3 regions of the Escherichia sp. TC-EC600-tetX4 genome follow, and region 3 is predicted to be linked to each of the others. Evidence: predicted binding sites of a transcription regulator. Region 3 holds the regulator's gene; each other region holds the start of a gene.
What was found. Region 3 encodes CRP, which controls carbon source genes, mostly activating them, when cyclic AMP is high. Its sites were predicted from a motif close to ATGTGANNNNNNTCACAT; they were not measured.
Positions count from the first base shown of each region.

Region 1: the regulator CRP is predicted to act here: its motif matches at 2,468-2,485, upstream of focA (formate transporter FocA).
Region 2: the regulator CRP is predicted to act here: its motif matches at 2,725-2,742, upstream of rbsD (D-ribose pyranase).

Region 1 covers NZ_CP079924.1:2,922,074-2,929,782, forward strand. Annotated here, with positions in the region: gene KXD89_RS14255 (DUF421 domain-containing protein) at 1-248, opposite strand, end outside; gene ycaO (30S ribosomal protein S12 methylthiotransferase accessory factor YcaO) at 378-2,138, shown strand; gene focA (formate transporter FocA) at 2,544-3,401, shown strand; gene pflB (formate C-acetyltransferase) at 3,456-5,738, shown strand; gene pflA (pyruvate formate lyase 1-activating protein) at 5,930-6,670, shown strand; partial or broken gene KXD89_RS14280 (NAD(P)H oxidoreductase) at 6,752-7,342, opposite strand; gene KXD89_RS14285 (LysR family transcriptional regulator) at 7,442-7,709, shown strand, end outside.
Region 2 covers NZ_CP079924.1:4,547,925-4,555,633, forward strand. Annotated here, with positions in the region: gene rbsC (ribose ABC transporter permease) at 1-705, opposite strand, end outside; gene rbsA (ribose ABC transporter ATP-binding protein RbsA) at 710-2,215, opposite strand; gene rbsD (D-ribose pyranase) at 2,223-2,642, opposite strand; gene kup (low affinity potassium transporter Kup) at 2,809-4,677, opposite strand; gene ravA (ATPase RavA) at 4,900-6,396, shown strand; gene viaA (ATPase RavA stimulator ViaA) at 6,390-7,709, shown strand, end outside.
Region 3 covers NZ_CP079924.1:392,650-400,358, forward strand. Annotated here, with positions in the region: gene KXD89_RS01780 (putative adenosine monophosphate-protein transferase Fic) at 1-222, shown strand, start outside; gene pabA (aminodeoxychorismate synthase component 2) at 254-817, shown strand; gene argD (bifunctional acetylornithine/succinyldiaminopimelate transaminase) at 903-2,123, shown strand; gene KXD89_RS01795 (YccS/YhfK family putative transporter) at 2,190-4,280, opposite strand; gene crp (cAMP-activated global transcriptional regulator CRP) at 4,331-4,963, opposite strand; gene KXD89_RS01805 (OsmC family protein) at 5,265-5,669, shown strand; gene KXD89_RS01810 (phosphoribulokinase) at 5,724-6,593, opposite strand; gene KXD89_RS01815 (YheU family protein) at 6,647-6,865, opposite strand; gene KXD89_RS01820 (hydrolase) at 6,859-7,709, opposite strand, start outside.

The DNA of each region.
Region 1 (7,709 bases), 2.1 Mb from region 3:
GTAATAAAGACGATAAGTACCGGGACCATCGGCACATCATCATAAAACGCCACATCTCCCGCCGCTGATCCCAGCGTCAGAATGATTAAAACTTCAAACAGCGACATCTGCCGCACACCGCGTCTTCCGGTCATTTTGAGGAACAAAAAGACCAGTACAAAGGTATAAAGACTACGTAGTGCAACTTCGCCAAGGAAATCAAAAGGCACTTTATCAAATGCCATACGGTGGAGATCGAACGCCTTCATTTTTATGCTCTTAACGTGGTTTATCCGCTAAAAGCATAGTCAACAGTTCATCGGCATGGCGGCGGTGATAGCGCCTTTGAGATAAAACCCGTATTATTGCGCGCTTTCCGTACGACTAAAGTGATTTTCATGACGCAAACATTTATCCCCGGCAAAGATGCCGCTCTGGAAGATTCCATCGCTCGCTTCCAGCAAAAACTTTCAGACCTCGGCTTTCAGATTGAAGAGGCCTCCTGGCTGAATCCCGTGCCTAACGTCTGGTCTGTACATATTCGCGACAAAGAGTGCGCACTGTGTTTTACCAACGGTAAAGGCGCAACCAAGAAAGCGGCGCTGGCTTCTGCACTCGGTGAATATTTCGAGCGTCTCTCAACCAACTACTTTTTTGCGGACTTCTGGCTGGGCGAAACCATCGCCAACGGTCCGTTCGTGCATTATCCCAACGAAAAATGGTTCCCACTGACCGAAAATGACGATGTGCCAGAAGGGCTGCTCGATGACCGTCTGCGCGCGTTTTATGATCCGGAGAATGAACTGACCGGCAGCATGCTGATTGACCTACAATCCGGTAACGAAGATCGTGGTATTTGCGGCCTGCCGTTTACGCGTCAGTCCGACAATCAGACCGTTTATATTCCGATGAATTTCATTGGTAACCTGTACGTCTCCAACGGTATGTCCGCAGGTAATACCCGCAACGAAGCACGCGTTCAGGGATTGTCTGAAGTTTTCGAACGCTACGTGAAAAACCGCATTATTGCTGAAAGCATCAGCCTGCCAGAGATCCCGGCAGACGTGCTGGCGCGTTACCCAGCAGTAGTTGAAGCCATCGAAACGCTGGAAGCGGAGGGTTTCCCAATCTTCGCTTATGACGGTTCGCTTGGCGGCCAGTATCCGGTGATTTGCGTGGTACTGTTCAATCCTGCTAACGGTACCTGCTTTGCCTCTTTCGGTGCGCATCCTGATTTTGGCGTAGCACTGGAACGTACCGTGACCGAGCTGCTGCAAGGTCGTGGCCTGAAAGATTTGGATGTGTTTACTCCGCCAACCTTCGATGATGAAGAAGTCGCTGAACATACCAACCTCGAAACGCACTTTATCGATTCCAGCGGTTTAATCTCCTGGGACCTGTTCAAGCAGGATGCCGATTATCCGTTTGTGGACTGGAATTTCTCCGGCACCACGGAAGAAGAGTTCGCCACACTGATGGCTATCTTCAACAAAGAAGATAAAGAAGTTTATATTGCCGATTACGAGCATCTGGGCGTTTATGCTTGCCGTATTATCGTGCCTGGCATGTCCGATATTTATCCGGCTGAAGATCTGTGGCTCGCGAATAACAGTATGGGCAGCCATTTACGTGAAACGATTCTTTCGCTACCAGGCAGCGAGTGGGAAAAAGAAGATTACCTGAACCTCATCGAGCAACTGGATGAAGAAGGTTTTGATGACTTTACCCGCGTGCGTGAGCTGTTGGGTCTGGCGACCGGGTCGGATAACGGTTGGTACACCCTGCGTATCGGTGAATTAAAAGCCATGCTGGCGCTGGCTGGTGGCGATCTGGAACAGGCTCTGGTCTGGACCGAATGGACGATGGAGTTTAACTCATCAGTATTTAGTCCGGAACGCGCCAACTATTATCGCTGCCTGCAAACGTTGTTATTACTGGCACAGGAAGAAGATCGCCAGCCGCTGCAATATCTGAATGCGTTTGTTCGCATGTACGGCGCAGATGCCGTAGAAGCCGCCAGTGCGGCAATGAGCGGCGAAGCGGCGTTTTACGGCCTGCAACCGGTAGATAGCGATCTGCACGCGTTTGCTGCACATCAGTCGTTGTTGAAGGCCTACGAAAAGCTGCAGCGCGCCAAAGCAGCATTCTGGGCAAAATAAAATCAAATAGCCTACGCAATGTAGGCTTAATGATTAGTCTGAGTTATATTACGGGGCGTTTTTTTAATGCCCCGCTTTACATATATTTGCATTAATAAAATAATTGTAATTATAAGGTTAAATATCGGTAATTTGTATTTAATAAATACGATCGATATTGTTACTTTATTCGCCTGATGCTCCCTTTTAATTAACTGTTTTAGCGGAGGATGCGGAAAAAATTCAACTCATTTGTTAATTTTTAAAATTTATTTTTATTTGGATAATCAAATATTTACTCCGTATTTGCATAAAAACCATGCGAGTTACGGGCCTATAAGCCAGGCGAGATATGATCTATATCAATTTCTCATCTATAATGCTTTGTTAGTATCTCGTCGCCGACTTAATAAAGAGAGAGTTAGTGTGAAAGCTGACAACCCTTTTGATCTTTTACTTCCTGCTGCAATGGCCAAAGTGGCCGAAGAGGCGGGTGTCTATAAAGCAACGAAACATCCGCTTAAGACTTTCTATCTGGCGATTACCGCCGGTGTTTTCATCTCAATCGCATTCGTCTTCTATATCACAGCAACCACTGGCACAGGCACAATGCCCTTCGGCATGGCAAAACTGGTTGGCGGCATTTGCTTCTCTCTGGGGCTGATTCTTTGTGTTGTCTGCGGAGCCGATCTCTTTACTTCCACCGTGTTGATTGTTGTTGCTAAGGCGAGTGGGCGCATCACCTGGGGTCAGTTGGCGAAAAACTGGCTAAATGTCTATTTTGGCAACCTGGTCGGCGCACTGCTGTTTGTACTTTTAATGTGGCTTTCCGGCGAGTATATGACCGCAAATGGTCAATGGGGACTAAACGTCCTACAAACCGCCGACCACAAAGTGCACCATACTTTTATTGAGGCCGTCTGTCTTGGTATCCTGGCAAACCTGATGGTATGTCTGGCAGTATGGATGAGTTATTCTGGCCGCAGCCTGATGGACAAAGCGTTCATTATGGTGCTGCCGGTCGCGATGTTTGTTGCCAGCGGTTTTGAGCACAGTATCGCAAACATGTTTATGATCCCGATGGGTATTGTAATCCGCGACTTCGCATCCCCGGAATTTTGGACCGCAGTCGGTTCTGCACCGGAAAATTTTTCTCACCTGACCGTGATGAATTTCATCACTGATAACCTGATTCCGGTTACGATCGGCAACATTATCGGTGGTGGTTTGTTGGTTGGGTTGACATACTGGGTCATTTACCTGCGTGAAAACGACCACCATTAATGGTTGTCGAAGTACGCAGTAAATAAAAAATCCACTTAAGAAGGTAGGTGTTACATGTCCGAGCTTAATGAAAAGTTAGCCACAGCCTGGGAAGGTTTTACCAAAGGTGACTGGCAGAATGAAGTAAACGTCCGTGACTTCATTCAGAAAAACTACACTCCGTACGAGGGTGACGAGTCCTTCCTGGCTGGCGCTACTGAAGCGACCACCACCCTGTGGGACAAAGTAATGGAAGGCGTTAAACTGGAAAACCGCACTCACGCGCCAGTTGACTTTGACACCGCTGTTGCTTCCACCATCACCTCTCACGACGCTGGCTACATCAACAAGCAGCTTGAGAAAATCGTTGGTCTGCAGACTGAAGCTCCGCTGAAACGTGCTCTTATCCCGTTCGGTGGTATCAAAATGATCGAAGGTTCCTGCAAAGCGTACAACCGCGAACTGGATCCGATGATCAAAAAAATCTTCACTGAATACCGTAAAACTCACAACCAGGGCGTGTTCGACGTTTACACTCCGGACATCCTGCGTTGCCGTAAATCTGGTGTTCTGACCGGTCTGCCAGATGCATATGGCCGTGGCCGTATCATCGGTGACTACCGTCGCGTTGCGCTGTACGGTATCGACTACCTGATGAAAGACAAACTGGCACAGTTCACTTCTCTGCAGGCTGATCTGGAAAACGGCGTAAACCTGGAACAGACTATCCGTCTGCGCGAAGAAATCGCTGAACAGCACCGCGCTCTGGGTCAGATGAAAGAAATGGCTGCGAAATACGGCTACGACATCTCTGGTCCGGCTACCAACGCTCAGGAAGCTATCCAGTGGACTTACTTCGGCTACCTGGCTGCTGTTAAGTCTCAGAACGGTGCTGCAATGTCCTTCGGTCGTACCTCCACCTTCCTGGATGTGTACATCGAACGTGACCTGAAAGCTGGCAAGATCACCGAACAAGAAGCGCAGGAAATGGTTGACCACCTGGTCATGAAACTGCGTATGGTTCGCTTCCTGCGTACTCCGGAATACGATGAACTGTTCTCTGGCGACCCGATCTGGGCAACCGAATCTATCGGTGGTATGGGCCTCGACGGTCGTACCCTGGTTACCAAAAACAGCTTCCGTTTCCTGAACACCCTGTACACCATGGGTCCGTCTCCGGAACCGAACATGACCATTCTGTGGTCTGAAAAACTGCCGCTGAACTTCAAGAAATTCGCCGCTAAAGTGTCCATCGACACCTCTTCTCTGCAGTATGAGAACGATGACCTGATGCGTCCGGACTTCAACAACGATGACTACGCTATTGCTTGCTGCGTAAGCCCGATGATCGTTGGTAAACAAATGCAGTTCTTCGGTGCGCGTGCAAACCTGGCGAAAACCATGCTGTACGCAATCAACGGCGGCGTTGACGAAAAACTGAAAATGCAGGTTGGTCCGAAGTCTGAACCGATCAAAGGCGATGTCCTGAACTATGATGAAGTGATGGAGCGCATGGATCACTTCATGGACTGGCTGGCTAAACAGTACATCACTGCACTGAACATCATCCACTACATGCACGACAAGTACAGCTACGAAGCCTCTCTGATGGCGCTGCACGACCGTGACGTTATCCGCACCATGGCGTGTGGTATCGCTGGTCTGTCCGTTGCTGCTGACTCCCTGTCTGCAATCAAATATGCGAAAGTTAAACCGATTCGTGACGAAGACGGTCTGGCTATCGACTTCGAAATCGAAGGCGAATACCCGCAGTTTGGTAACAATGATCCGCGTGTAGATGACCTGGCTGTTGACCTGGTAGAACGTTTCATGAAGAAAATTCAGAAACTGCACACCTACCGTGACGCTATCCCGACTCAGTCTGTTCTGACCATCACTTCTAACGTTGTGTATGGTAAGAAAACGGGTAACACCCCAGACGGTCGTCGTGCTGGCGCGCCGTTCGGACCGGGTGCTAACCCGATGCACGGTCGTGACCAGAAAGGTGCAGTAGCCTCTCTGACTTCCGTTGCTAAACTGCCGTTTGCTTACGCTAAAGATGGTATCTCCTACACCTTCTCTATCGTTCCGAACGCACTGGGTAAAGACGACGAAGTTCGTAAGACCAACCTGGCTGGTCTGATGGATGGTTACTTCCACCACGAAGCATCCATCGAAGGTGGTCAGCACCTGAACGTTAACGTGATGAACCGTGAAATGCTGCTCGACGCGATGGAAAACCCGGAAAAATATCCGCAGCTGACCATCCGTGTATCTGGCTACGCAGTACGTTTCAACTCGCTGACTAAAGAACAGCAGCAGGACGTTATTACTCGTACCTTCACTCAATCTATGTAATTAGATTTGACTGAAATCGTACAGTAAAAAGCGTACAATAAAGGCTCCACGAAAGTGGGGCCTTTTTTAGCGCGAGAGCCTTTTTTGTCAGCTATCTATACTTTAAGGTGACTGCCAAAACAGACTCGACGTAGCCTTCGAGCTGCGCACCAACACGGCCTCAGATGGGCCACATCTGGAGAAACACCGCAATGTCAGTTATTGGTCGCATTCACTCCTTTGAATCCTGTGGAACCGTAGACGGCCCAGGTATTCGCTTTATCACCTTTTTCCAGGGCTGCCTGATGCGCTGCCTGTATTGTCATAACCGCGACACCTGGGACACGCATGGCGGTAAAGAAGTTACCGTTGAAGATTTGATGAAGGAAGTGGTGACCTATCGCCACTTTATGAACGCTTCCGGCGGCGGCGTTACCGCATCCGGCGGTGAAGCAATCCTGCAAGCTGAGTTTGTTCGTGACTGGTTCCGCGCCTGCAAAAAAGAAGGCATTCATACCTGTCTGGACACCAACGGTTTTGTTCGTCGTTACGATCCGGTGATTGATGAACTGCTGGAAGTAACCGACCTGGTAATGCTCGATCTCAAACAGATGAACGACGAGATCCACCAAAATCTGGTTGGAGTTTCCAACCACCGCACGCTGGAGTTCGCTAAATATCTGGCGAACAAAAATGTGAAGGTGTGGATCCGCTACGTTGTTGTCCCAGGCTGGTCTGACGATGACGATTCAGCGCATCGCCTCGGTGAATTTACCCGTGATATGGGCAACGTTGAGAAAATCGAGCTTCTCCCCTACCACGAGCTGGGCAAACACAAATGGGTGGCAATGGGTGAAGAGTACAAACTCGACGGTGTTAAACCACCGAAGAAAGAGACCATGGAACGCGTGAAAGGCATTCTTGAGCAGTACGGTCATAAGGTAATGTTCTAATTTCCCCGTAAAGCGGCAACTTTATTGAGTTGCCGCTTTTTTATTCCGCGCTTCATTCTGCTACAGCGTTTTTAACACATCTTATAGTGCATCTACCATATCCCGTACCTGAGATAATAACGACTGATAATAGCTCGCGTGAAGTTCTTCCCCATCGAATACCACTGTATTACACAAGAAAGTGACATCGGCATCTTCAATACCAAGATAACTGCACATATTTTTTAAATAATCGCTTATATTTTTTTCCCAGCCCATCTGGACAAATGATTCTTTGTCTCCTCCAACCAGCGCCACCCAACGAACTTTATTGAATGGTAATTTGTGCCCATCTCCATAAGCCAGCCCATTATTTCATACTCTGTCAATATATCCTTTTAGCATTGCCGGGAAGCTGTACCACCAGAGAGGAAAAACCACCACTAACGTGTCATGTTCAAGCAGCTCTGAATAAAGCTGATGAACCTCTGGAGAATAACGTTTATCCATATTCTTCCAGTCTGGTTCATCTTCCGGCGTCATCACTGGGTTGAAATTACGCCGATATAAATCGAGTTCCGTCACCTGTATTTTCCGCTCCATTGCCCGCTGATGGATCGCATCAGCAATATGTGCGGTCAATGAATCATGACGAGGATGGGCCCATACCAAATAAATACGTTCAGACTGCATAATTTTACCTCCACGTTAAGTTCTGGAGCGCACTTTACGCAGGCGGCATAATCCTGTAAACGTGATGATTCAGGATGAGTTAATGAAGGATTTTCACTAATGCGGATGAATATGTCTGACTTTGCCACTTTCTTTGCCGTGGCCCGTAATCAAAGCTTTCGTGCAGCGGGCGATGAGTTAGGCTTATCCTCGTCCGCCATTAGCCATAGTATTAAAACACTGGAACAACGTCTTAAAATTCGCTTATTCAATCGGACAACCCGAAGCGTATCGTTAACGGAAGCGGGTTCTAATCTCTATGAACGATTGCGCCCAGCTTTCGACGAAATTCAGATCATGTTAGATGAGATGAATGATTTTCGTCTGA
Region 2 (7,709 bases), 440 kb from region 3:
CCCGGCCAGCGATGCCAGCAGACCACAAAGAGAATAGACGATGATTTTGATTTTATTGACGTTGATACCAGAAAGACGCGTTGCCGCTTCGTTGCCGCCCAGCGCGTAGATGTAACGCCCCAGACGCGTGTGATGCAGCATGTACCAGGCCGCGAGGAAGACAATCCCCATGATCCAGACTGGCGTCGGTACGCCCAGCGGACGACCAATACCAAACCAGCCAAACAGATCGGCGTTCTCAGTAAAGCCGGTATTCACTGGGCTACCGTTGGTATAAACCATGGTCACGCCGCGCAGTAAAAGCATCATAACCAGCGTAGCGATAAACGCCTGGACGCGACCTTTCGCTACAATCACCCCGGTTACCGCACCAATTGCGGCACCTAACGCGAGAGCAGCAGCGACAGCCACCAGCGCATTGACTTCAATGCCGACGATAGATGCAGCAACTGCGCCGGTCAGCGCCAACAGAGAACCTACCGATAAGTCGATGCCCGACGTCAGGATCACCAGCGTCATCCCGACCGCCATAATGGCGTTCACTGAGGTTTGCTGGAGAATATTGAATAAGTTATTGATGGTGAAAAAGTTCGGGCTTAACGTCGAGACAATCGCGATCAGCACCAGCAGAGCGATAAGCGATTTCTGCTCCATCAGCCACGCTTTCGTGAAATAACGGCGACCAGAGACAGTCTGGGTTGTCATTTTTTTACTCCTGATTCACGCGATTAAGCTTGCCCACAGCGGCAGCCATTAACACTTCCTGGGTGGCCTGCTCACGAGTAAATTCCCCGCTGAGATGCCCTTCATGCATGACGATGATGCGATCGCTCATGCCTAATACTTCTGGCATCTCCGATGACACCAGAATGATGCTCAAGCCATCGGCTTTGAACTGGTTAATCAGTTGATAGATCTCTTTTTTCGCGCCGACATCTACGCCACGGGTAGGTTCATCAAGGATCAACACTTTGGGGCGTGTCATCAGACCGCGGGCAATCGCCACTTTTTGCTGATTGCCACCGGAAAGCAGACCAATTGCCTGTTCCATCGACGGAGTTTTCACATTAAACAGACGAATGAAATCACTCACAGCCTGCTGTTCATCGGCATGCTTCAAACTGCCGCCAGCGCGGCTGAAGTAGCGCAGCGCTGTCAGCGACATGTTCTCTTTTACTGACATGCCCAACACTAAACCGTCACGTTTACGGTCTTCGGAGATATACACAATGCCGTTTGCCAGGCCATCCTGCGGTGAACGGGTAACGACTTCATGCCCATCCAGGGTGACGTAACCGCTGGTGCGCGGTAGTGCGCCGTAGAGCACTTTCATCAGTTCGGTACGACCTGCGCCCATCAAACCAGAGACGCCAAGAATTTCGCCTTTGCGTAAAGTAAAAGAGACATCGTTAACGCCAGGTCCGCAGAGATTATCGACTTTCAGGCGGATATCTCCCGGCGCTTTGTCCAGGTGCGGATATTGATCTTCCAGCTTGCGACCCACCATCATCTCAATCAGCGAATCTTCGGTCAGTGATGCCACTTCGCGCTCAGCAATAAATTGCCCATCACGAAAAACGGTAACGTCATCGCAAATCTCGAAGATTTCTTTCATGCGGTGGGAGATATAGACAATACCGCGGCCTTGCGATTTCAGCTCGCGGATGACGCGGAACAGGGATTCGGTTTCGGTATCGGTCAGCGCATCGGTCGGTTCATCCATAATGATGACTTTCGACTCAAAGCTCAGCACTTTGGCGATTTCAACCATTTGCTGGTCACCGATGGAAAGATCGCCCACCAGCTTGTCGCTTTTAAAGCGCAGGTTAAGTTTAGCCAGCAATTTATCCGCTTCGGCATACATGGTTTTCCAGTCAATTTTGCCAAAGCGATTAACAAACTCACGACCGAGGAAAATGTTTTCGGCAATGGTCAACTGCGGGATCAGGTTCAGTTCCTGATGGATAATCCCAATCCCGGCTTCCTGGGAAGATTTTGGCCCGGTAAATGTCGTTTCTTTCCCCAGCCATAAAAGCGTACCGGCATCGCGAGTATAGATGCCAGTAAGCACTTTCATCATGGTGGATTTACCCGCGCCGTTTTCGCCCACCAGCGCCATCACGCGGCCCGGATAGACATTTAACGCTGCGCCCGAGAGGGCTTTTACGCCCGGGAAGGCTTTATCGATGCCTTTAAGCTGAAGTAATGCTTCCATGACGGCCTCAGAACGTCACGCCAGCACAGAGAATGATATTCGCATACGGAGAACATTCTCCGCTGCGAATTACCGCCTGACTTTCTGCGGTTTGTTGTTTGAATTGTTCATGCGTGGTGTAACGAATTTCAATGGTATTTCCCTGGTGTTTTTGCAGCTGCTCAAGGTGAGTGAGCAACGTTTCGTGGAGTTGCGGATTATGGTGTTTGATCTCTTCCGCGATAATGGCCGCCTCGACCTGCATTTCATTTGTGACGACGCCCAGCACCTGCATAAAAGAAGGTACACCCTGGGTTAATGCCATATCGATACGCGTTGTACTTTTGGGGATGGGTAAACCAGCATCACACACCACCAGCGTATCGGTATGTCCCAGACGGGAGATCACCGATGAAATATCAGAATTAAGAACGGTGCCTTTTTTCATTTTTTTCTCCATCAGCGAAACGTTTCGCTGACCCACAGTTTAATCCTGACTGAGTTGGGAAAACCATCGTGACGTTACGGAAATGTGATCAACCTCGAAACGTTTTACATGGTGATTAACCATGAAAACAAAAACGCCCCCTTATGAAGAAAGGAGGCGTCTGGCGTTAGATTTCGACCTGAGTACCCAGTTCGATAACCCTGTTTGGCGGGATTTCAAATTGATCTGGTGCACGCAGCGCATTACGTTGCAGCAGCAAGTACAGCTTGCCGCGCAGACGCAAATACCACGGGCGTTTGCCGAGGATCAACGACTCATGCGACATAAAGAAGGAGGTTTCCATCATCCGGCAACTTAATCCTTCCAGACCGCAGCGGTGGAAAACTTCTTCTACGTTTGGCGTTTCTCGCCAACCATAACTTGCCACCACGCGCCAGAAAGTGGGCGACAGTTGTTCAATCTGTACCCGACGGACGTTATGGACATATGGAGCGTCTTCGGTGCGCAGAGTTAACAGAATCACCCGCTCATACAATACCTTGTTATGTTTAAGGTTATGCATCAGCGCAAAGGGAATGACGTTGATTGCACGCGACATATACACCGCGGTCCCGGGCACGCGAACAGGCGGTGATTTCTCCAGCGAAGCAATCATCGCTTCCAGAGAGTTACCATGTTCATGCATCCGCCGCAGCAAGCGGAAACGCTCGCTCTTCCAGGTGGTCATCACGATAAACATCACAGTACCGAGGCTCAATGGCAACCAGCCGCCGGAGAGCAGTTTATCGAGGTTAGCGGTGAACAATGGAATATCGACACAAAGGAAAGCAATCAGGATCAGCGCAACAAAATACTTATTCCAGTGCCAGTTCTGACGTGCCACGGTAGTCGAGAGAATAGACGTCAGCACCATGGTTCCGGTCACCGCAATCCCGTACGCCGCCGCCAGGTTGCTGGAGTGCTCAAAGCTGACAATCACAATCACGACCGCGACATAGAGCATCCAGTTCACAAACGGAATATAGATTTGCCCTGACTCCATTTCGGAGGTGTGAATAATGCGCATCGGCGACAAATATCCCAGACGTACCGCCTGACGCGTCAATGAGAAGACGCCAGAGATAACCGCCTGCGAGGCAATTACCGTCGCCAGTGCGGCGATGATCAGCAGCGGGATCAGCGCCCAGTCCGGTGCCAACAGGAAGAACGGGTTCTTAATCGCTTCCGGGTTCTTTAACAACAGCGCTCCCTGACCGAAGTAATTAAGGGTCAAGGAAGGTAATACGACGGTGAACCACGCCAGGCGAATAGGGAACTTACCAAAGTGCCCCATATCAGCATACAGCGCCTCGACCCCCGTAATCGACAACACCACTGCCCCTAATGCAATAAAAGAAACCGTTTTGTATTCAAGGAAGAAATGCACCGCCCACATTGGATTCAGCGCATGCAGCACTTCCGGGTTAGCAATAATGCTACGTAACCCCAGTCCTGCCAGAATCAAAAACCAGGTCAGCATGATCGGCGCAAACAGCTTACCGACCATAGCCGTGCCATGTTTTTGAATCATAAATAATAAAGTGAGAACGATAATTGAGAGGGGAACTATCCAGGTATCCAGCTGCGGGGCGACGATTTCCAGACCTTCAATGGCTGACATCACCGAAATAGCGGGTGTTATGACGACTTCACCATAGAAAAAGCTGCCGCCGATTAGCCCCATAATCACCAGCATTGATGTGGTTCGCGCCGACGTATTACGCCCGGCAAGCGACATCAACGTCAGGATCCCCCCCTCACCGGCGTTATCTGCCCGCATCACGAAGGTGAGATATTTAATGGAAACCACAAAGATTAGCAGCCAGAAGATCAGCGATAAAAAGCCAAACACGGCATCGCGTTCAACGCCAAAACCAAACTGGCCGGACAAACATTCACGAAGTGTATATAACGGGCTGGTACCAATATCGCCGTAGACAACTCCAATCGCCGCGAGGGTAATCGCGGGCAATGATTGCTTATTATCAGTGCTCATAGACTAGTCTTTCGTTGAAATATGAAATGTGTGCTTAGTCCCTTGGCCCACAAAAAAGCGCACAGTATGCACGATTAACGGCAAAATCGTACTCCTAAATGCGGCCACATTAACCTGGCTCAAAGAAAAATACCCCCCCTTTGAGACTATTTTAGCCACCAGCAAGAAACGTCTATACTCGCAATTTACGCAGAACTTTTGACGAAAGGACGCCACTTCATTATGGCTCACCCTCATTTATTAGCGGAAAGAATTTCCCGCCTGAGCAGTTCGTTGGAAAAGGGGCTTTATGAACGTAGCCACGCCATCCGCTTGTGTTTATTAGCGGCATTAAGTGGTGAAAGTGTGTTCCTCCTTGGCCCGCCAGGTATTGCCAAAAGTTTGATCGCCCGGCGCTTAAAATTCGCCTTTCAGAATGCCCGCGCGTTTGAATATCTGATGACCCGCTTCTCCACGCCGGAAGAAGTTTTTGGTCCCCTTTCTATTCAGGCGCTAAAAGATGAAGGGCGCTATGAACGTTTAACCAGCGGTTACCTGCCGGAAGCAGAAATTGTCTTTCTGGATGAGATCTGGAAAGCGGGCCCGGCAATTCTTAATACCTTGCTCACCGCCATTAACGAGCGCCAGTTCCGCAACGGTGCACACGTAGAAAAAATCCCGATGCGTCTGCTGGTGGCGGCCTCCAACGAGCTGCCGGAAGCAGACAGCAGTCTGGAAGCGTTATATGACCGCATGCTGATTCGTCTGTGGTTAGATAAAGTGCAGGATAAAGCGAATTTCCGCTCCATGCTGACCAGTCAACAGGATGAAAACGACAATCCGGTTCCTGATGCCTTGCAGGTCACAGATGAAGAATATGAACGCTGGCAGAAAGAGATTGGTGAAATTACGCTGCCCGATCATGTATTTGAGCTGATTTTTATGCTGCGCCAGCAACTGGATAAATTACCGGATGCGCCTTATGTCTCGGATCGTCGCTGGAAAAAAGCGATCCGATTATTGCAGGCCAGCGCCTTTTTTAGCGGTCGCAGTGCTGTTGCCCCGGTAGATCTCATTTTGCTGAAAGATTGCCTGTGGTATGACGCGCAAAGCCTGAATTTGATACAACAACAAATTGATGTATTGATGACCGGTCACGCCTGGCAACAGCAAGGGATGTTGACTCGCCTTGGCGCGATTGTGCAACGTCACCTGCAACTCCAGCAGCAACAAAGCGATAAAACAGCCTTAACGGTAATTCGTCTGGGCGGCATTTTCAGCCGTCGTCAGCAGTATCAACTTCCTGTTAACGTTACTGCTTCCACTCTGACTCTACTGCTGCAAAAACCGTTAAAACTGCATGATATGGAAGTGGTTCATATCTCCTTTGAGCGTAGCGCGCTGGAACAGTGGCTGAGCAAAGGTGGTGAAATTCGCGGTAAACTGAACGGTATCGGCTTTGCCCAGAAACTGAATCTGGAAGTTGATAGCGCCCAACATCTTGTCGTTCGCGATGTAAGTTTACAAGGCAGTACGCTGGCACTTCCCGGTTCATCGGCTGAAGGTCTGCCTGGTGAAATAAAACAACAACTGGAAGAGCTTGAAAGCGACTGGCGCAAGCAACACGCTTTATTCAGCGAACAGCAAAAATGTCTGTTTATCCCTGGCGACTGGTTAGGTCGCATTGAAGCCAGCCTACAGGATGTCGGTGCACAGATTCGCCAGGCACAACAATGCTAACGCTGGATACGCTTAATGTGATGCTGGCCGTCAGCGAAGAGGGATTGATCGAAGAGATGATCATCGCACTGCTGGCCTCACCGCAGCTGGCGGTCTTCTTTGAAAAATTCCCACGCCTGAAGGCGGCAATCACTGATGATGTTCCCCGCTGGCGTGAAGCGCTGCGCAGTCGGCTGAAAGATGCCCGAGTCCCGCCGGAACTCACCGAAGAGGTGATGTGCTATCAGCAAAGCCAGCTCCTCTCCACGCCACAGTTTATTGTGCAGCTACCACAGATCCTGGACTTACTGCATCGTCTGAATTCTCCATGGGCAGAACAAGCCCGACAGTTGGTTGATGCTAACAGCACGATCACTTCAGCGTTACACACGCTTTTTCTCCAGCGTTGGCGTTTAAGTCTGATCGTGCAAGCAACGACGTTAAATCAACAGCTATTAGAAGAAGAACGCGAACAACTGTTGAGTGAAGTTCAGGAACGCATGACGCTGAGCGGACAACTTGAACCGATTCTCGCAGATAACAATACTGCAGCTGGTCGTCTGTGGGATATGAGCGCCGGTCAGCTTAAACGTGGCGACTATCAGTTGATTGTGAAATACGGTGAATTTCTTAACGAACAGCCGGAACTGAAACGCCTGGCAGAGCAGCTGGGGCGTTCTCGGGAAGCCAAATCAATACCGCGCAACGATGCGCAGATGGAAACCTTCCGCACCATGGTGCGCGAACCGGCGACGGTTCCTGAGCAGGTTGATGGTCTGCAACAAAGCGATGATATTTTACGTCTCCTGCCGCCAGAACTGGCGACACTAGGGATAACGGAACTGGAGTATGAGTTTTACCGTCGGCTGGTGGAAAAACAGTTGCTCACCTATCGCCTGCACGGTGAGTCGTGGCGTGAAAAAGTGATCGAACGTCCGGTGGTACATAAAGATTACGATGAACAGCCGCGCGGGCCGTTTATTGTCTGTGTGGATACTTCCGGCTCAATGGGCGGCTTTAATGAACAGTGTGCGAAAGCGTTCTGCCTGGCCTTGATGCGCATTGCTCTCGCAGAAAACCGGCGCTGCTATATTATGCTATTTTCCACCGAGATCGTCCGTTATGAGCTTTCAGGCCCACAAGGCATCGAACAAGCAATCCGTTTTTTAAGCCAGCAGTTTCGTGGCGGCACCGATCTTGCCAGTTGTTTTCGCGCCATTATGGAACGCTTGCAAAGCAGGGAATGGTTTGATGCCGATGCGGTGGTGATTTCTGATTTTATCGCTCAGCGGTTGCCTGACGACGTGACGAGTAAAGTGAAAGAGCTGCAGCGG
Region 3 (7,709 bases):
TATTGTGAAATCAACGTGCTGCATCCCTTCCGGGTGGGAAGTGGTCTGGCACAGCGGATCTTCTTCGAGCAACTGGCGATTCATGCCGGATATCAACTGAGCTGGCAGGGTATCGAAAAAGAGGCCTGGAATCAGGCAAATCAGAGTGGGGCAATGGGGGATCTCACCGCACTGCAGATGATATTTAGCAAAGTGGTAAGCGAAGCCGGGGAATCTGAGTAAAATAGCGCGGTTCTTTTGTACCGGAGCCGCCATGATCCTGCTTATAGATAACTACGATTCTTTTACCTGGAACCTCTACCAGTACTTTTGTGAACTGGGGGCGGATGTGCTGGTTAAGCGCAACGATGCGTTGACGCTGGCGGATATCGACGCCCTTAAACCACAAAAAATTGTCATCTCACCTGGCCCCTGTACGCCAGATGAAGCCGGGATCTCCCTTGACGTTATTCGCCACTATGCCGGGCGCTTGCCGATTCTTGGCGTCTGCCTCGGTCATCAGGCAATGGCGCAGGCATTTGGCGGTAAAGTTGTGCGCGCCGCAAAGGTCATGCACGGCAAAACCTCGCCGATTACACATAACGGTGAGGGCGTATTTCGGGGGCTGGCAAATCCACTTACCGTGACACGCTACCATTCGCTGGTGGTGGAACCTGACTCATTACCAGCGTGCTTTGACGTGACGGCCTGGAGCGAAACCCGAGAGATTATGGGGATTCGCCATCGCCAGTGGGATCTGGAAGGTGTGCAGTTCCATCCAGAAAGTATTCTTAGCGAACAAGGACATCAACTGCTGGCTAATTTCCTGCATCGCTGATTTCTGATTGCCATTTAGTGATTTTTTATGCATATTTTGTGGTTATAATTTCACATTTGTTTATGCGTAACAGGGTGATCATGAGATGGCAATTGAACAAACAGCAATTACACGCGCGACTTTCGATGAAGTGATCCTGCCGATTTATGCTCCGGCAGAGTTTATTCCGGTAAAAGGTCAGGGCAGCCGAATCTGGGATCAGCAAGGCAAGGAGTATGTCGATTTCGCGGGTGGCATTGCAGTTACGGCGTTGGGCCATTGCCATCCTGCGCTGGTGAACGCGTTAAAAACCCAGGGCGAAACTCTGTGGCATATCAGTAACGTTTTCACCAATGAACCGGCGCTGCGTCTTGGGCGTAAACTGATTGAGGCAACGTTTGCCGAACGCGTGGTGTTTATGAACTCCGGCACGGAAGCTAACGAAACCGCCTTTAAACTGGCACGCCATTACGCCTGTGTGCGTCATAGCCCGTTCAAAACCAAAATTATTGCCTTCCATAACGCTTTTCATGGTCGCTCGCTGTTTACCGTTTCGGTGGGTGGGCAGCCAAAATATTCCGACGGCTTTGGGCCGAAACCGGCAGACATCATCCACGTTCCCTTTAACGATCTCCATGCAGTGAAAGCGGTGATGGATGATCACACCTGTGCGGTGGTGGTTGAGCCGATCCAGGGCGAGGGCGGTGTGACGGCAGCGACGCCAGAGTTTTTGCAGGGCTTGCGCGAGCTGTGCGATCAACATCAGGCATTATTGGTGTTTGATGAAGTGCAGTGCGGGATGGGGCGGACCGGCGATTTGTTTGCTTACATGCACTACGGCGTTACGCCGGATATTCTGACCTCTGCGAAAGCGTTAGGCGGCGGCTTCCCGATTAGCGCCATGCTGACCACGGCGGAAATTGCTTCTGCGTTTCATCCTGGTTCTCACGGTTCCACCTACGGCGGTAATCCTCTGGCCTGTGCAGTAGCGGGGGCGGCGTTTGATATCATCAATACCCCTGAAGTGCTGGAAGGCATTCAGGCGAAACGCCAGCGTTTTGTTGACCATCTGCAGAAGATCGATCAGCAGTACGATGTATTTAGCGATATTCGCGGTATGGGGCTGTTGATTGGCGCAGAGCTGAAACCACAGTACAAAGGTCGGGCGCGTGATTTCCTGTATGCGGGCGCAGAGGCTGGCGTAATGGTGCTGAATGCCGGACCGGATGTGATGCGTTTTGCACCGTCGCTGGTGGTGGAAGATGCGGATATCGATGAAGGGATGCAACGTTTCGCCCACGCGGTGGCGAAGGTGGTTGGGGCGTAAATACGAAGCATCAGGCAAAAGATGTCGGATGCGGCGTGAATGCCTTATCCGATGGTTTAGCCTGCATTACGCCTTCGAATCCCGCAACTTGCGACTCAGCCAAATCCCGTGATGCGGTCGCTGACGCCATGCCATCGACGAAATGGTGTGCATGGTGTTCAGATGACCAATAACCCGCTGTAAATGCTGCTCCAGCGTACCTGCCGCGCCTTCGTGCGGCTGCATCTCCGGCGCATCCATGATATTGGCATCGCCAGAACTACCCGGTTCGTCATACTCCAGTCGCTGCTGACAACGCTGAATGGCGATTTCACAAGACTGTAAATACTCTTGTGCCAGTTCAGGTGGCAATGCCCGGTGTTCCCGCGCCAGCGTGGTCATGGCATTAATATGCTCAACAATAAACTGGCTGTGCGTTACCCACAGTTTCATATCTGCCAGATAATGGCTGTTAAACGCCGGTTCCTGCATCGCCTGATTCAATGAGTTATACAGAGTGTTATGTGCCTGATTTACCCGCATTCGCTGCCAGGCCAGTGGCGTAGGTTGCGGATCCTCGCTAAGAATCAAGCGAATCGCTTCCTGATAGGCTTCTAAAGCATCATGGGCGTTTTTACGCAATAACCCGCTCTGCCACTGCGGCCACAGCCAGACAGTACCGCCGAAAGCAATTAAACAACCAATAATGGTATCGATAAGACGCGGAAGGATGTATTGCTCGCCGTTCAACCACAATAGTTGCAGGGTATACACTGCGGTAATAGTAAAACCGACCGTCGCCCAGCCGTAGTTTTTGCGCAATATCAGGTAGCTGGCGAGGGTGGTAATCAGCATCAACGTCAGGGTGTAACCTTCGGGAATTTTAAAGTGCAGCGCCACGCCCGCAATGATTAACCCGACCACGGTTCCCACGGAGCGATTCACAATCCTCAGACGGGTTGCGCCATAGCCATTTTGTGTCACCAGCAATACCGTCATCAGGATCCAGTACGACTTCGGCAGATGCAGCGCGGTGCCCATCAGGCTGGCAACGCTTAACATCACACTGAGTCGTCCGGCATTGCGTAGCGCCGGAGACTTTAGTGACAGATAACTTTTCAGCGCCGGAAGTAATGGCATTCGCCGCTGTTTATCGGCCAGTAAGTCACGGGCATAGAGCGGTTTTTGGGTGCGCAGCACGCGGGCGATGCGGCTGAAATGCCAGTAGCAGAATTGCCCAACCGGATTATCCGGATGCTGGCGGGCGATTTTTTCCAGTGCGCCAATTTGCTTTTCCATCGTAAAACGCGTTGGCAGGCGATGGTAAAGAATGTCATCAGCCAGCACGCGCAGGCGAGCGGCGACGGTTTGCGCATTCCAGCGGATAACTTCTTCCGCATGGCTACGCTCGACCAGCTTTTGCACCTCTTCCGGCTGATGCAAACTGACCGAAATATGTTCCTGTAAATCCAGCGCCTCCTGGAAAATACGCAGCATCCGCTTGTAGTCAGTATTATTTTGCGCGGAAAGCATATGCATTTGCTGATAGCACTGGGTAATTAGATCGACCGCTTTTTGCTGGCGCACCAGCAGCGGCGGCAGCGCTTTTTCAGGGTCGGTGTGCTGGGTAAGCAGGCTGTATTTGGCTTCACAATAATCTGCCAGTTCACGGTACAGCAGACTTAGTGACTCGCGCAGCGGTTGTTCGCGCCAGATCCAGAACCAAAACCAGTTAAACAATCCGTACCAGAGAGTGCCCAACGCATAGATGAGCAACGGTTCCCAGACCGGCATGTATCCCGCCAAACTGAGGGTAAAAATGGCGGCGAGCAGCGATGCAGGAAGCAATTTTGCGTGCAATGGCCCCAGCTCAGCAGTGACGCCAAGTACCAGCGTTAATCCGGTCAGCAAAAAGGGCAGGGGAACATCTTTTGCCAGTAGTAGCTGTGTCAGCAAGCTACAGGTGGCAAACAGCGACGCACCAATGATTAAGCGTTTGAAAAAACGTTTATGAGGCGTATCAAGGCCCGCAATATTGCAACAGGCAGGAACGAGGGAGAAGAGCAGACCGAATCGTAATTCGCCAAGCATTAACCCAACGGCCACGGGCAAACATAGCACCAGCGTTTGTCGAAGTGCATAGTTGATATCGGGGTGATAAATCAGTCTGCGCCACATCGGGGGAAACAAAATGGCGCGCTACCAGGTAACGCGCCACTCCGACGGGATTAACGAGTGCCGTAAACGACGATGGTTTTACCGTGTGCGGAGATCAGGTTCTGATCTTCCAGCATCTTCAGAATGCGTCCCACGGTTTCACGAGAACAGCCGACAATCTGACCAATTTCCTGACGGGTAATTTTGATTTGCATACCGTCCGGGTGAGTCATAGCGTCTGGTTGTTTTGCCAGATTCAGCAGAGTCTGTGCAATGCGGCCCGTCACGTCGAGGAACGCCAGGTTGCCCACTTTCTCTGAAGTGACTTGCAGACGACGCGCCATCTGTGCAGACAAACGCATCAGAATGTCCGGGTTTACCTGAATCAATTGGCGAAATTTTTTGTACGAAATTTCAGCCACTTCACAGGCGGTTTTCGCACGTACCCATGCGCTACGTTCCTGGCCCTCTTCAAACAGGCCCAGTTCGCCAATAAAATCACCCTGATTCAGATAGGAGAGGATCATTTCTTTACCCTCTTCGTCTTTGATCAGCACTGCCACAGAGCCTTTAACGATGTAGTACAGCGTTTCCGCTTTTTCACCCTGGTGAATAAGCGTGCTCTTGGATGGGTACTTATGAATGTGGCAATGAGACAAGAACCATTCGAGAGTCGGGTCTGTTTGCGGTTTGCCAAGCACCATGCGCGGTTATCCTCTGTTATAAGCTTTCTCCAGAGCCAGATAACGCCGCTGTCTCTGGATTGCCGAAATATGCTTCCCGCTACCTGGGAAGGGGCTATCAACTGTACTGCACGGTAATGTGACGTCCTTTGCATACATGCAGTACATCAATGTATTACTGTAGCATCCTGACTGTTTTAGCATAGCTTTCGCTTTGTGTCTCCTGGTGTCTCGCTTCAGCATGACCCAGGTCGCCTTCCGTTGCGCGATTTGGTTAGTACGCGTACTCTGTCAGGAAAATTGACGCAGTGGAGTAGCAAAAATGCAAGCGCGAGTGAAGTGGGTCGAAGGGTTAACTTTTCTGGGCGAATCCGCCTCTGGTCATCAGATTTTAATGGACGGCAACTCAGGCGATAAAGCACCAAGTCCGATGGAAATGGTGTTGATGGCGGCGGGTGGTTGCAGTGCCATCGATGTGGTTTCGATCCTGCAAAAAGGGCGTCAGGATGTGGTCGATTGTGAAGTAAAATTGACCTCTGAACGCCGCGAAGAGGCACCACGCCTGTTTACGCACATTAATCTGCATTTTATCGTCACCGGTCGCGACCTGAAAGACGCAGCGGTTGCGCGTGCGGTTGATCTCTCTGCCGAGAAATATTGTTCAGTGGCGTTGATGCTGGAAAAAGCGGTGAATATTACTCACTCGTATGAAGTGGTTGCCGCGTGACTTAACTATCCCGTTGTGAAGCCGGATAGTATTTTATCCGGCGTAATAGCAGAGTTACTCGATTTTCTTTCCTTCCATCAATCGTTGCACCAGCGGCAGCATAATTAATTCCATTGCCAGACCCATTTTGCCGCCCGGTACCACTAACGTATTGATGTGGGAAATGAATGAGCCTTGCAACATCGCCAGCAGCCAGGGGAAATCGATCCCTTCCAGATTACGAAAATGGATCACCACAAAGCTTTCATCGAGCGACGGGATACCTTTTGCCGCGAACGGGTTTGAAGTGTCGACGGTGGGAACGCGCTGGAAGTTAAGATGGGTGCGGGAAAACTGCGGTGTGATGTAGTTGATATAGTCTTCCATTGAACGCACTACTGAGTCCATCACTGCTTCTCGTGAGTGCCCGCGCTCGCTGGTGTCGCGGATCAGTTTTTGAATCCACTCAAGGTTAACGATAGGCACCACGCCGACCAGTAAGTCCACATGCTGCGCAACGTTATGCTGTGGCGTGACTACGCCGCCGTGTAAACCTTCATAAAACAGTACATCAGTGGGTTCCGGTAAAGGTTGCCAGGGGGTGAATGTCCCCGGTACCTGATTCCACGGTACGGCTTCGTCGTAGGTATGCAGATATTTGCGAGATTTCCCTTTGCCGCTCTGACCGTATTCAATGAAGGTTTGTTCCAGCAGGCCGAAGTCGTTAGCCTCGGGGCCGAAGTAGCTGATATGCCGCCCGGCGTCGCGCGCTTTGCGGATCGCCATGTCCATTTCCGGGCGGGTGTAACGGTGAAAACTGTCGCCTTCCACCTCAGCTGCATGCAGATTTAACTGCGCGAATATTTTACGAAACGCGAGGCTGGTGGTGGTGGTCCCCGCGCCGCTGGATCCTGTTACCGCAATGACCGGATGTTTGGCAGACATAGTAACTCCATGACTTAGCTATCATTATTATCTCGTCCGCCGACGGTTGCAGGTTATTCGCGAAACTGACTGCGCGGCATAATATTGACCGTTTCGTGCAGCTCCGACCATACCAGCACCGCTTCTCCGCACTGTAGCTGGCGTTTGACGTCGGCGACTTTCTGTTCAAGTGTACGCTCATGTTCACCATAATCGGTGCCTTCACGTAACACAAAGCTTTCAATTAAATTTTCCAGCGTTTCGGGGGAGAGGTCTTGCCACGGAATCAACATGATTTCGCCTCCAGATACGTTGTTAACCAGTCAGGAATGCGTGACTCCAGCCACATTTGCGGATGAAGTAATGTACCGCCAATAAAGCCAACATGACCGCCATGTTCAGTCAGTTGATACTCCACCTGCGGGGGGAGACTTTCCGGTTTCGGGATCACCTGATGATCCATAAACGGATCGTCTTTGGCGTGAATAATCAGCGTCGGTTTGGCGATCCGGTTCAGCATCGGCATGGCGCTACACTGACGATAATAGTCGATAGCGTCGGCGTAGCCGTGAATTCTGGCGGTGATGAGATCGTCAAATTCACGGATGCGACGTACCGATTTTAACTGCGCGAGATTAATCGGCAGCGTTCCGGGGTAGGCTGCCAGCTTGCGCGCGGCATTGGCTTTTAACAGGTTCAGCAAGTAACGCTGATAAACGCGGGAAAAGCCCTTTTCCATATGATAGCTACAGGCTTCCAGCATAAACGGCGCAGAGACAATCACCGCCGCATCAACCGGGAGATCATTGCCTTCCTTTGCCAGCAAACAGGCCAGCATATTACCGCCGAGCGAATAGCCGACGGCAGCCGTTGGCGCATGACCAAATTCGCGTTGCAGCCAGCGTAAAAACCAACTGGCGTCTTCGGTTTCGCCCGAATGGTAAATGCGGTGCATACGGTTTGGTTCACCGCTGCATCCGCGAAAATGCATCACCACGCCCAGCCAGCCGCGCTTTTGCGCCGCCTCAACCAGACCGTGGGCGTAAGGGCTGTTGAGACTGCCTTCCAGCCCGTGAAACACCACCAGACGAGGTTTATGTTGCGCCTGTGCAGGGTTTTCACTCCACGCAAGATCGA